Regions from separate parts of the Vibrio tapetis subsp. tapetis genome, predicted to be linked through region 1. Evidence: predicted binding sites of a transcription regulator. Region 1 holds the regulator's gene; each other region holds the start of a gene.
What was found. The regulator PurR, encoded in region 1, represses purine synthesis genes. The targets are predictions, from matches to a motif close to TNANGNAAACGTTTNCNTNA.

Region 1 (3,145 bases):
CGGGTACAGAGAAGGCGGTGACTAATACGTATAATGCGAAGTAACTTAACGCTGAAACAATGAAATTGTTTTCAATAAACTCACCTAAAGCAACTTGTTGGGCTTTAGCGTTTTCAAGCGTTAGGTGTGGACCAAAATTGATCGCCAATACCACGATTACAGCGATGAAGACTATCCCTAAAATGATCTTCTTGTTCATATTTACGTCCTGTTTAGAAAAGTTGTATAAATCTTAATAAGTATGACAGAGGAAATAGGATAAAACTTTCATTTGATACAAAAAAAACCGCGAGCTTGTCAGTTCGCGGTTTTTTGTTGTTCATATTATGTCGACCTAATTTAGCTGATCGATGAGCTCGTCTCTGCGTTGTTTCGGGATGACTGACCAGTGTGTGCCGTTAATAGCGCCTTCAAGCGCCCACAATAGCTCGAATCCAACATCTCCGGTGTGCGTTTGGCTAATTGCTTGATAAGCTTTAGCTGCACCGTGAGTGCGTAAATCGTCGGCACTATTGATTCCGGCTTTCTTAAGCATTCTTTCAGTACCTAAACGCAGGTTAGGTAAATCTTTTAAACGAGTTGGTTTCACCTCGGCTTGCTTGAGCTTTTCGGTATTTGCAACCGTGAGAGCCTTAAGTGCAATATCGAGGATATCTTGAGGCGTTTCCCACATCTGAAAAGGTAATGCAAAATACTTGGTAACGACGGGAAAACCACGCTTTTTATAGACATAAGGCTGAAGACCTTGTTGCTTAAATGTCAGCGCATTGGCTGCATCAGCCCTTATGTGAAGAGTATCGTTTACGACCAAAGCAAACATAGTATTGTCTGCAAAGACACCAAAGCCACCAAACATAGAGCGAGATTTTATCTTCCCTAAAGTCTCAAATAGCTTAAGTGAGTTTTTTAATATCGGTTTATCCATGCTAATAATCTCGGTTTAGAAACAACGTCACCAAAATCAGGTCCGAGAAGTGAGCAAAACTATGCGAGTGTTATATAAGCCACAAGGTAGCTATATAAATTTTGCATATTTGCCATCGGCGACCCCACTACCATACCAATAATACATATTGATTTAGGCCGGAAGTTTTGCGTCCTACTTTTTCAAGTAGTTTGCCCTGTGCGTGACAATAAAATCATAGTGAAAAATCGGAACAAACATCACAATTGAGGTTTCTTAATGTGACATTGGTTCAAATAAGAGTGCCTACAATATGAAACAGCCCTCGCATATGAAGCAAGGGCCATTAAATATGAATTAATCTGCTATTTGCTAGATTAATCTTTTGACGGATTGACGTTCAACAATCTCGGGGTGCATTTCAAACACTCGTTTGTCATGTTCTTTATCTTTAATGCGTTCAAGCAAGATCTCAAAAGCTGTTTTACCAACACGACGTTTAGGTTGGTGTACCGTGGTGAGTGGCGGTGAAAAGTAACCAGAGACTTCAATATTATCGTAACCAATAACAGAGATATCGTCAGGAACGCTCAGGCCTTTTTCTTGAAGACGACTTAAGAGTCCAAGAGCCATGGTGTCATTGAAGCAAAAAACCGCGGTTGGGCGTTGTGCCATAGCAATGATTTTATCCGCTGCGACAACCGCCATATCACATTCGAAATTACCTTCAATGATGTGATCTTCTTGGAACTCAATGTTTGCTTCGGCTAGAGCGCGTTTATAACCGGCTATACGCTCGATGCAGGCGAGTTTGTCTAAGTGGCCACTTAAACAAGCGATGTCTGTGTGTCCGTGATCAATTAGGTATTTCGTTGCTAGATACCCACCTTCTTCAGAGTTATCGATGATCTTATCTGCATGAGAGCTTTCAGGGCCCCAGTCCATGATTACTTTTGGAATGTCAGCGTGAGAATCAAGCATTCCACGAAGTTCTTCCGTTAAATCTGAACACATGACTAATATGCCGTCTACACGTTTCTCAGCGAGCATACGGATATAATCTCGTTGCTTTTCGTAGATACCACCAGTATTACACAGAATCAAAGTGTAGCCTTGACGGTAGCAGTAGCTCTCAACACCGTCGACAACTTCGGCGAAAAATGGGTTGGTAGACTGAGTTACTAGCATGCCGATCGTACGGGTCGTATTACACTTAAGGCTGCGTGCGACAGCGCTTGGGGCATAATTTAGTTCTTCTACTGCTTTGTTTACTCGCTCTTGCGTTGCTTCAGCAACAAAACGAGTTTTATTAATTACATGTGAAACCGTAGTAGTCGATACACCGGCAATACGCGCAACATCTTTAATCGTGGCCATAAAAATTTCCTGTCGAGTCAGCACCGTATGAGTATTAGTTTAATGGAGGGCTGACCAAATATAATTAATGCAAAAAATAAAACCGCTCAATATAGGCGGTTTTCATGGAACTGGCGTGTTTTCATATTTTATCGTTTGCGATCACAATTTTAGACCGATTCAAACACTCTGACAACGTTATTTGTTTCAAAACGACGATGTATTCATTAAAACAGTGAATTCAGGAATGAAAAATGATAACGAGAGATGACCAAAATGAAGGGAGAGGGCCGTATTTTCGACCCTCTAGATGTCTTTTACTGCTCGCCTGAAATGTATTCACAATCAAGCTTAAGGAAGGCAAGCAACAGCTGTGCTACTGCGGCATAAAACCCAAATTCATCGAATTGGCGGCATTTTGCGTTAAATGATGGAACCCAAGTCAGCATGTGTTGTTCGATAAATTGTTTTTGTTCCAGTAAAGCCAACTCAAAGTCGTTTTCATTGTCGATTTCGTTAGAACGCACGATTAGGTTACCAAGGAAGTCGAGCTCTAATGCGAGATGATCGGCAGGTTCATTAAAGCCTTCTTGCTTGGTAATGTTTTTGTCTTTCATCAGTTGCTCCATTGCCAGAGCAGGTTTACCGTTTAACAAACCTTCAGTGCCAATATACAAGGAGGCATAAGGGAGTGCCGCATTTTTGGCGGTAGCTAAGAACAAACCACAAAAGTCGGCGGACAGTTCTAGTTGAACATCGGCACGGTCTTGCAGTTGGTTAAGCGAGTTAATCAGCGCGGATGTCGCCTCTGTTAACTGAGGGTTTTCACCTAAGCCAGAAATAAAGCCTCTGATCTCAGCTGTATGGTACGCCGTTAATTCATCT
Region 2 (3,145 bases), 1.3 Mb from region 1:
CAGTGGCGAGTCGGTCGACCGACTTTTACGCGGACATCGTGAAAATCCAAATAACCGTCGTCTTCTAGGCTTTGTAGGTGCTGTCTTGCTCCCATGGTGGTCATAGAAAAGTCTTCCGCGAGATGCTTAGCTGTGACAGCACCTTCACGTTTGATTTTATGTAATATTCGGTCAGTTGTTTTCATCGTTACCTTATCCTTATCGCCCTACTATTATGGAGTATCGAGTTAATAAAGCAAATAATTGATAAAGCATGAGATATTGATAAAAGAAACCTATTAATGTGACTTCTTGCAGCGGGATTAATCATAAAGCAAAACAAAAAACGCAGCCGAAGCTGCGTTTTGAAAGAGGAGGCTAGATAGGATTACAGAATGAAATCGCGTATCTCGTCGTCTTTACGCTCTAGGTAGTGAATCGATTTAATACGACGGATCGTACGGCAGCGTCCACGAATCAGTAAGGTTTCTGACGTGGCGATATCACCAGTGCGAGTGATGCCTTCAAGTAAATCACCTTTCGTGATGCCTGTTGCAGAGAAAACGACGTTGTCGCTACGAGCCATGTCACCCATCGCTAGTACAACACCGGCTTCTACGCCCATCTCTTTACAACGTGCTAATTCAAGCTCGCCGTGAGCGCGGTTTTCCGCAGAGTCTTCTTTTACTTCATGACGAGGAAGTAAACGACCATGCATGTCACCATCAAGTGCGCGAATAACCGCCGCAGAAACCACACCTTCAGGTGCGCCACCGATGCAGTACATCATGTCTACTTCGCTGTCTGGCATGCAAGTTAAGATAGACGCAGCAACGTCGCCATCTGGCACTGCAAAGACACGAACGCCCATGGCTTGCATCTCTGCAATTACCTTATCGTGACGTGGCTTAGCAAGCGTAGTAACGACTAGGGTATCGAGTGTTTTTCCTAGCGCTTTAGCGACATTTTCTAAATTCTCTTTTAGCGGTTTTTCAAGGTCGATTGCCCCTTTAGCACCTGGGCCAACCACTAATTTTTCCATGTACATATCTGGTGCTTTAAGGAAACTGCCTTTTTCACCTGCAGCAAGAACAGCAAGTGCGTTTGACTGGCCCATAGCCGTCATGCGAGTTCCTTCAATTGGGTCAACTGCGATATCTACAGCATCACCACCAACACCAACTTGCTCGCCGATGTAGAGCATCGGAGCGTCATCAATCTCGCCTTCGCCAATTACGATTTCACCGCTAATATCGGTTTTGTTAAGTAGGCAGCGCATTACTTCAACGGCAGCGCCATCGGCTGCGTTTTTATCGCCACGTCCTAACCACTTGTAACCTGCTAATGCGGCACCCTCGGTGACACGAGAAAATGCCATCGCTAAATCGCGTTTCATGCTGACTCCAGAACTAATGAATGGGTAAGAATAAATTCGGCGCGATTCTATCATAGTTCAGAGTAAACGTTTGCTTTTTTGCCTCAACCACGAATAACGTCAATGTTCAAAAGGCGTAAGAGCGGTTTTACGGCACCGATATGTCAAAACTTGCCACAAATCGCACTTTTTTTAACCAAATGAACAAATAAGGTAAATATTGAGCGTGAGTCTAGCCAGCATGACCAGTAGAATGAGTTATATTTTGTGAAATCCTTCACGCACACTGAATCAAATTAAGGTGGCCAAAGATGTCATTAGAAGTTTTAGAACAATTAGAAGCAAAAGTACAAACAGCCGTTGACACGATCGCGCTACTTCAAATGGAAGTGGAAGAGCTGAAAGAGCGTAACGAAACGCTAGCAACAGAAGCAAACGGCCTAAAAGGCAATAGCGAAGAGCTAGAGCAGCAAAACCAGCAAATGCGTGAAGAGCACACTGCATGGCAGGAGCGTATCCGCAATCTACTCGGCAAAATGGACGACGTAGAGTAATAAGAACTTAAGCTGGTTACGATTCGTTTCTCCTAGAGGAACCTAATCATACTTGCGCTTAATCTTCTTATTACCTGTTTTAGAAAGGAGCGTTAGCTCCTTTTTTTATGCGGGTAACCAAAGTACCGGAAACAAAAAAGACAGCCTTAGCTGTCTTTTTTTAAATTGGTCAGAATGTTCGTTACTCTTCGTCAATGAACTCTTCTTCGCCTGTATCATCTTCCATTTCTGCTTCAAGAGGCTCTTGAGACAGGATGATGCCAGTATTGTCTGCGTAGATGTAATCTTCTGGTAGGAAGGTAACGCCACCAAAATTAACCGCGACATCGATTTCACCGATATCTTGTGACGCTGCGCCGACAGGGATGGAAGCGAGTGCTTGAATGCCGATATTCATGTCTTCAAGATCGTCGACTTCACGAACGCAGCCATAAACAACCAGGCCTTCCCACTCATTTTCTTCAGCAAGTGTCGCTAACTCAGAATCAATCAATGCGCGACGAAGTGAACCCCCACCATCGATCAGTAGAATGCGTCCAGTTCCCTCTTGTTCGAGAACAGAGCGAATCAAGCCATTATCTTCAAAGCACTTAACGGTTGTGATTTGGCCTGCAAATGAGGCACTGCCACCAAAGTTACTAAACATTGGCTCGACGACATCAACTTGGTCTAAGTAAATATCACATAAGGCTGAGGTGTTGTATTCCATACGCATCATCTTCTAATTCAGAGGTCTGTCTTCGAGTATATAACGCCTGTAAGTCATTGCAATGACAAGGCGCAATTAACTGACGAGAGTTTGACCAGTAACCACGATTGCAAACAGTAAGTTGGTGATAAGCGCACACTTTACAATGACCGGCATCATAGGGGCTAACTCTATTGGTTGACGGGCGAGTAGAACATCCCGACCGTGTTTAAATAGCAGCAAGCCAGCCACCAGCATTGCGGCCTCTAAAGTAAGCGGTGTTTGAACTAAGGCTAAATAGGCGATGAAAGGTAGAATTCCTCCAATTAACAGAGCGACGTGATAAAGCTTGGCTTTATTGGAACCAAGTCGAACTGCGACGGTTTTCTTACCACAGGCTTTATCGTTGTCGATGTCTCGCATGTTATTGATATTAAGAACAGCCACCGCGAGCAATCCGCAACCAATGGCGGGTAGGAATACATCGCTGCTGATGGTGCCAGTATGAAGAAAGTAGGTGCCGGCTACGCCAAGTAAGCCAAAGAAAAT
Region 3 (3,145 bases), 710 kb from region 1:
CATCACTCCCACTTTGTTCAGCACGCTTTAATCCGTAAGCGTCTGCTTTGTTAGAAAAAACAGCGCTGACTTTACCCAAGATTTGACCGTCATTACAAGCATCTATGATGGCCTGTAGGTTACTGCCGCTTCCTGATATTAAGACAACGATATTTTTCATAATTTAGCGGATCTCTACTTGTTCTTCGTCAGCTTTTGCGTCTGCAATCTCACCGATAACCCAAGCGTTTTCGCCTTCAGCTTTTAACAGCTCAACAGCAGCGTCTGCTTGATCTTTCGGCAGTGCGACGATTAGGCCAACACCACAGTTAAAGGTGCGGTACATTTCGTGTGTTTCTACGTTACCTTTCTCTTGTAACCAAGAGAAGATAGCCGGCCATTCCCAGCTGTTGCCATCAACAACGGCTTTTGTGCCTTCAGGTAGTACACGAGGGATGTTTTCCCAGAAACCACCACCTGTGATGTGCGAGATAGCATGAATATCGTGCTCTGCAATCATCTTAAGTGCTGATTTGATGTAAATCTTAGTTGGTTGAAGTAATTGGTCGCCAATTGTACGGCCGTTTAATTCTTCATTAAGGTCGGCATTTGATACTTCAAGGATCTTACGAACAAGAGAGTAACCATTTGAGTGTGGGCCACTTGAGCCGACAGCAATCAGGGCATCACCTGCCGCGACTTTTGTGCCATCGATGATGTCTTCTTTTTCAACAACACCAACACAGAAACCAGCAACGTCGTAATCTTCGCCTTCATACATACCTGGCATTTCAGCAGTTTCACCACCGATTAATGAACAGCCAGCTTGCACACAACCTTCAGCGATACCTGAAACAACATCTGCTGCTGTATCAACATCAAGTTTGCCTGTTGCGTAGTAGTCTAGGAAGAATAGCGGTTCGCCGCCTTGAACGATTAGATCGTTCACACACATAGCCACAAGATCGATACCGATTGTGTCGTGTTTTTTCATATCCAAGGCTAGGCGAAGTTTAGTACCAACACCGTCTGTGCCTGAAACAAGCACAGGTTGCTTGTATTTAGTTGGAAGTTCACATAGGGCACCAAAGCCACCAATGCCACCCATTACTTCTGGGCGACGAGTGCGTTTTACAGCACCTTTAATACGGTCTACTAGTGCGTTACCTGCATCGATGTCAACACCAGCGTCTTTGTAGCTTAGGGAAGAATTATTACCGCTCACGGGATAGTCCTCGAACTTAAATGGATGTGAAAAACGGCGCTATTCTAACAGGGGTTGACCAGAAAAGGAAAACGTTTGCGCGAGTTTTTTTTAGTGACACATATTCTGAAATTCATTCTAGTTATGTGTATAATCGGAAGGTTTATTTAAAATAATGTCGGAGTTGGGAATGAAAGTTGTTGAAGTGAAACACCCTCTAGTTAAGCATAAAATTGGTTTAATGCGTGAAGGTGACATCAGCACAAAGCGTTTTCGTGAGCTTGCTACTGAGGTTGGCAGCTTGCTAACGTATGAAGCAACCGCAGATTTTGAAACAGAGCGCGTTACGATTAATGGTTGGGATGGCCCGGTAGAGGTTGATCAACTGAAGGGTAAAAAAGTAACGGTAGTGCCAATTCTTCGTGCGGGTTTAGGCATGATGGATGGTGTTTTAGAGCATATGCCAAGCGCACGTATCAGTGTTGTTGGTATTTACCGCGACGAAGAAACACTAGAGCCAGTTCCTTACTTTAATAAATTGGCATCTAACATTGATGAGCGTATCGCTTTGGTTGTCGATCCAATGCTTGCAACTGGTGGCTCAATGATCGCCACTCTTGATCTTCTGAAAGAGAAAGGTTGTAAGTTGTTTAAAGTCTTGGTTCTTGTTGCTGCTCCTGAAGGCATCGCTGCATTAGAAAAAGCGCACCCGGACGTTGAGCTGTACACAGCTGCAATCGATGAGAAGCTAAACGACAAAGGCTACATTGTTCCTGGTCTTGGCGATGCAGGCGATAAGATCTTCGGTACTAAGTAACCGATGATGTTGACTCACTAACTTAGTTAGTCGAAAACACGATAAAAAGGAAAGCACTGTGGCTTTCCTTTTTTTAGCACTTAGCTTTTAGTACTTCGCTTCTAGCACTTCGCTTTTCAATCAATCTTCTTCCATCTGAGCATTATCAACAACGTGATTCTCACCCAACTCATGGGGTAAAATCAGGTTCAGAAGAATAGCGACAATGCCACATAAGCTCACGCCCTGTAGGCTAAACTCGCCAATACCGAAAGCCATGCCACCAATACCAAATACTAAGGTAATCGCTACAATCACTAGGTTACGTGATTTGTGTAGGTCGACGTTATTCTTGATCAGTGTATTAAGACCAACGGTTGCAATAGAACCGAACAGCAAGATCATAATGCCACCCATTACCGGAACAGGTATGGTTTGCAACAAAGCGCCCAACTTCCCAACTAACGCCAGTACAATTGCAGTTACCGCAGCCCACGTCATGATGACAGGGTTGAAGGCCTTAGTAAGCATTACAGCGCCAGTCACTTCACTGTATGTCGTATTAGGTGGCGCGCCAAGCATAGAAGCGGCAATGGTTGCTACTCCGTCGCCCGCTATGGTGCGATGTAAGCCTGGCTTTTTCAAATAGTCTTTCCCGGTAACATTCGAAATAGCCAACATATCACCCACGTGTTCGACGGCAGGTGCAATGGCGACAGGGATCATAAAGAGAATGGCGTTGATGTTAAATTCAGGAAAAGTAAAGTTGGGCATAGATAACCAACTCGCTTGAGCGACTGGAGTGAAATCAACCACGCCATAAAATAAGCTCAGTGCATAACCAACGCAGATGCCGCCAAAAATTGGCAAAAGCTTTAAGTAACCTTTGGCAAAAACACTAATGGCGATGGTTGTAAATAATGACGCGCAGGCAATGATTAACGCCGCATTGCCATCAATGAGCTGTACAGCACCATCGCCTGTCTTACCTAATGCCATATTGACCGCAACGGGCGCAAGGCCAAGGCCAATCACCATGATCACAGGCCCCACTACTACGGGAGGCAAAAGTTTATGGATGATGGCAACACCTTTAACCTTGATTACGGCACCCATGAGTACGTACACAACACCCGCAGCCATTAGGCCACCCATCGTCGACGCAA
Region 4 (3,145 bases), 1.8 Mb from region 1:
AGATACGTTTATCTGCGGCCTTTTATTGTTTGGTGTTCTGTAGGCTAGATATTCTTCAGAGCAGGAAACGCATGTTCATCTAGAGTATTTGCCAATACACGAAGTGCTTCAGTGAGTGCTTCATTGCTGTTCGCACAAACATTAATATGACCCATTTTACGACCAGGGCGTTTTTCTTTGCCATACCAATGAACGTGACAACCATCCATCGCAAGTACAGACTCTGGTAATGTATCTTCACCAAGAATGTTGATCATTGCGGTCGGGCGGATGAGTTCGGTGCTGCCTAATGGCATATTGCATACCGCACGCAAGTGGTTTTCAAATTGGCAAGTTTCAGCGCCTTGCTGAGTCCAGTGACCAGAATTGTGTACACGAGGTGCAATTTCGTTAACCAGAAGCTGACCTTGCACATCAAAGTATTCAAGGGCTAGCACACCAACGTAGTCTAGGCTTTCTGCTACAGCGGTGAACATTTGCTTTGCTTGTTGTTGAAGTGCAGGCTCTACAATGGCAGTGGATAAGCTTAATACACCATCGGTGTGCACGTTTTCAGCCAATGGGTAAACAGCGATGTCACCCTGAGCATTACGAGCACCGACTAATGATACTTCGCGGTCAAAAGAGACAAATTCTTCGGCCACAATCGCTTGTGTCGCAGTGGCTGCAATACAGTCTTGCATTTCTGACCAAATATCGTCGGCATTGTCAGTGTCTTTTAAGCGCCACTGGCCTTTACCGTCGTATCCACCTAACGCGCTTTTTAGCACCATAGGTACGCCAACATAGGCTATTGCGGCATCGAAATCTTCACGAGTTTCAATAACGGCGTATTTAGCATTTTTTACGTTGGCATTATCAAGTAAGGCTTTTTCAATGCGTCGATCACCGCCAGCTTTAATTGCATCGGTAGTAGGAAAGAATTTTCCGCTCTTTTCACAGACATCGAGTACATCGTGAGGAATATGCTCGAACTCTGCTGTGATTACGTCCGCTTTCTCAATGGCGTTTTCAAGGCCGTGGCCAAGTAACTGCGCCGTGAGAGGGTGCACAATATTTTCACTGCCAACATCAAAGGCTGAAATCTCAATATTGAGTGGAGCACCGGCTAAAGACATCATGCGAGCAAGTTGGCCCGCACCTAACACCAATACGTGCATGGCGATTAATCCTCTGCAGGGTTTGGGTTAGCTAATACCGTTTCCGTTTGTGTTGCACGGAAAGCTTCAACCTTTGACATCACTTCTTCATCATGAGTACCTAGGATTTGCGCGGCTAAAATGCCTGCGTTTGCCGCGCCAGCTTCGCCAATAGCGAGAGTACCAACAGCAATACCTTTTGGCATTTGAACAATCGAAAGCAGAGAATCCATGCCTTTAAGCGCACGAGACTGAACAGGAACACCTAATACGGGAAGGCTAGTAAAAGCAGCCGCCATACCTGGAAGGTGCGCTGCGCCTCCGGCACCAGCAATGATCACTTTAATTCCGCGATCTTTAGCGCCACTTGCGTAATCGGCTAATAACTGAGGAGTACGGTGTGCAGACACCACTTTGGTTTCGTAAGCAACGCCAAATTGGTCTAGCATTTCTGCTGCTAGTTTCATTGTTGGCCAATCAGACTTAGAACCCATGATAATACCGACTTTCATCTCAAACTCCTTCAAGTGCGTAAATTAGGTGAGCGGATATTTTGCGCGCATTATACGGGTAAAAACGCTTAAGGAAAACGTTTGCGTCGCTAGTGGATGAATATTGATACATTTTATAAACAAATAGCTTTGGGCAACGAGAATGATAGTTTGTACACTTAGCTCATAAAGTGTATTCATTAGGAACTCGGTCATGGACAATTTTAAACATACAATCTCAACCCTACAGGCAGGGGAAGTCATTGCGTACCCGACAGAAGGGGTGTTTGGGGTGGGCTGTGATCCTGATAATATTCACGCAATAAATAAGCTTTTGGCGCTAAAGCAGCGCCCTGTTGAAAAAGGGCTTATCCTTATTGCATCCGATTATGCCCAGTTGTTACCCTATATTGATGAAGCTCAGCTTAATGAAGAGCAACTATCTAGAGTGAAAGCCAGTTGGCCTGGGCCAGTCACATGGATAATGCCTGCTAGCCCAAAAGTCTCACGTCATGTGAGTGGCCAGTTTGACTCAATTGCGGTTCGCGTGACCGATCACCCTTTGGTGCAAAAACTATGTCGAGAATTCGGTAAGCCAATTACTTCCACAAGTGCTAACTTAACGGGCTTGCCCCCGTGCATGACAACACAGGAAGTCCATCAGCAATTAGGTGATAGACTAAACGCTATACTGGAAGGCGCAACGGGTGGTCGAGATAAGCCAAGTGAGATCCGTGACGCAAAAACACTGCAATTGATCCGACAGGGCTAACCTCAGCAAGGAAAACTATGTCTCAAATAGATAAACAAGCCGTAAAAACCTTTTTATTGTCGCTACAAGACAGCATTTGTCAGGAACTAGAACAAGCTGATGGTCATGCCAAGTTTGTTGAAGATGCATGGCAAAGGGAGTCAGGTGAAAAGCTAGGTGGTGGAGGTCGTACGCGTGTGATGAAAGGAGGCCATGTTTTTGAGCAAGGTGGCGTTAACTTTTCTCATGTGCAAGGCCGACAAATGCCTGCGTCTGCTACAGCACATCGACCAGAGTTAGCTGGACGTAAGTTTGAAGCTATGGGGGTTTCGTTAGTGATGCACCCAAACAATCCTTTTGTGCCAACTTCTCACGCTAATGTTCGCTTCTTTATCGCAGAGAAAGAGGGGGAGACGCCCATTTGGTGGTTTGGTGGTGGGTTCGACCTAACTCCATTTTACCCTTTTAAAGAAGATTGCCAACATTGGCACGATACGGCAAAACAGTTGTGTGCGCCATTTGGTGTATCGGTATATGACGATCATAAAGCTTGGTGTGATAAATATTTTTTCTTACCTCATAGAGACGAGACCCGCGGTGTCGGCGGCCTGTTTTTTGATGATTTGAATGAATGGGGCTTTGAGCGCAGTTTCGATTACATTAAGGCGGTTGGGCTTGGATACACTCAAGCGTATCTACCCATTGTAGAAAAGCGCCATTCAACTGAGTTTGCTCAGAAACAACGTGACTTCCAACTATATAGA

Region 2: glpX (class II fructose-bisphosphatase) is a predicted target of PurR. The motif match lies at 1,434-1,453, and genes of this name have one in related genera.
Region 3: purM (phosphoribosylformylglycinamidine cyclo-ligase) is a predicted target of PurR. The motif match lies at 1,268-1,287, and genes of this name have one in related genera.
Region 4: purE (5-(carboxyamino)imidazole ribonucleotide mutase) is a predicted target of PurR. The motif match lies at 1,721-1,740, and genes of this name have one in related genera.

Annotation. Positions count from the first base shown of each region.
Region 1 is NZ_LT960611.1:1,720,874-1,724,018, reverse strand. Features, by position in the region: gene VTAP4600_RS07645 (TVP38/TMEM64 family protein) at 1-199, opposite strand, end outside; gene VTAP4600_RS07640 (TfoX/Sxy family DNA transformation protein) at 335-925, opposite strand; cyclic di-GMP riboswitch class I at 1,040-1,131, opposite strand; gene purR (HTH-type transcriptional repressor PurR) at 1,277-2,281, opposite strand; gene torD (molecular chaperone TorD) at 2,578-3,145, opposite strand, start outside.
Region 2 is NZ_LT960611.1:3,000,963-3,004,107, reverse strand. Features, by position in the region: gene VTAP4600_RS13425 (helix-turn-helix transcriptional regulator) at 1-185, opposite strand, end outside; gene glpX (class II fructose-bisphosphatase) at 368-1,375, opposite strand; gene zapB (cell division protein ZapB) at 1,666-1,908, shown strand; gene rraA (ribonuclease E activity regulator RraA) at 2,090-2,617, opposite strand; gene VTAP4600_RS13405 (1,4-dihydroxy-2-naphthoate polyprenyltransferase) at 2,693-3,145, opposite strand, start outside.
Region 3 is NZ_LT960611.1:2,428,105-2,431,249, reverse strand. Features, by position in the region: gene purN (phosphoribosylglycinamide formyltransferase) at 1-160, opposite strand, end outside; gene purM (phosphoribosylformylglycinamidine cyclo-ligase) at 164-1,204, opposite strand; gene upp (uracil phosphoribosyltransferase) at 1,374-2,000, shown strand; gene VTAP4600_RS10780 (uracil-xanthine permease family protein) at 2,121-3,145, opposite strand, start outside.
Region 4 is NZ_LT960611.1:3,481,503-3,484,647, forward strand. Features, by position in the region: gene VTAP4600_RS15640 (5-(carboxyamino)imidazole ribonucleotide synthase) at 45-1,160, opposite strand; gene purE (5-(carboxyamino)imidazole ribonucleotide mutase) at 1,166-1,651, opposite strand; gene tsaC (L-threonylcarbamoyladenylate synthase type 1 TsaC) at 1,845-2,402, shown strand; gene hemF (oxygen-dependent coproporphyrinogen oxidase) at 2,420-3,145, shown strand, end outside.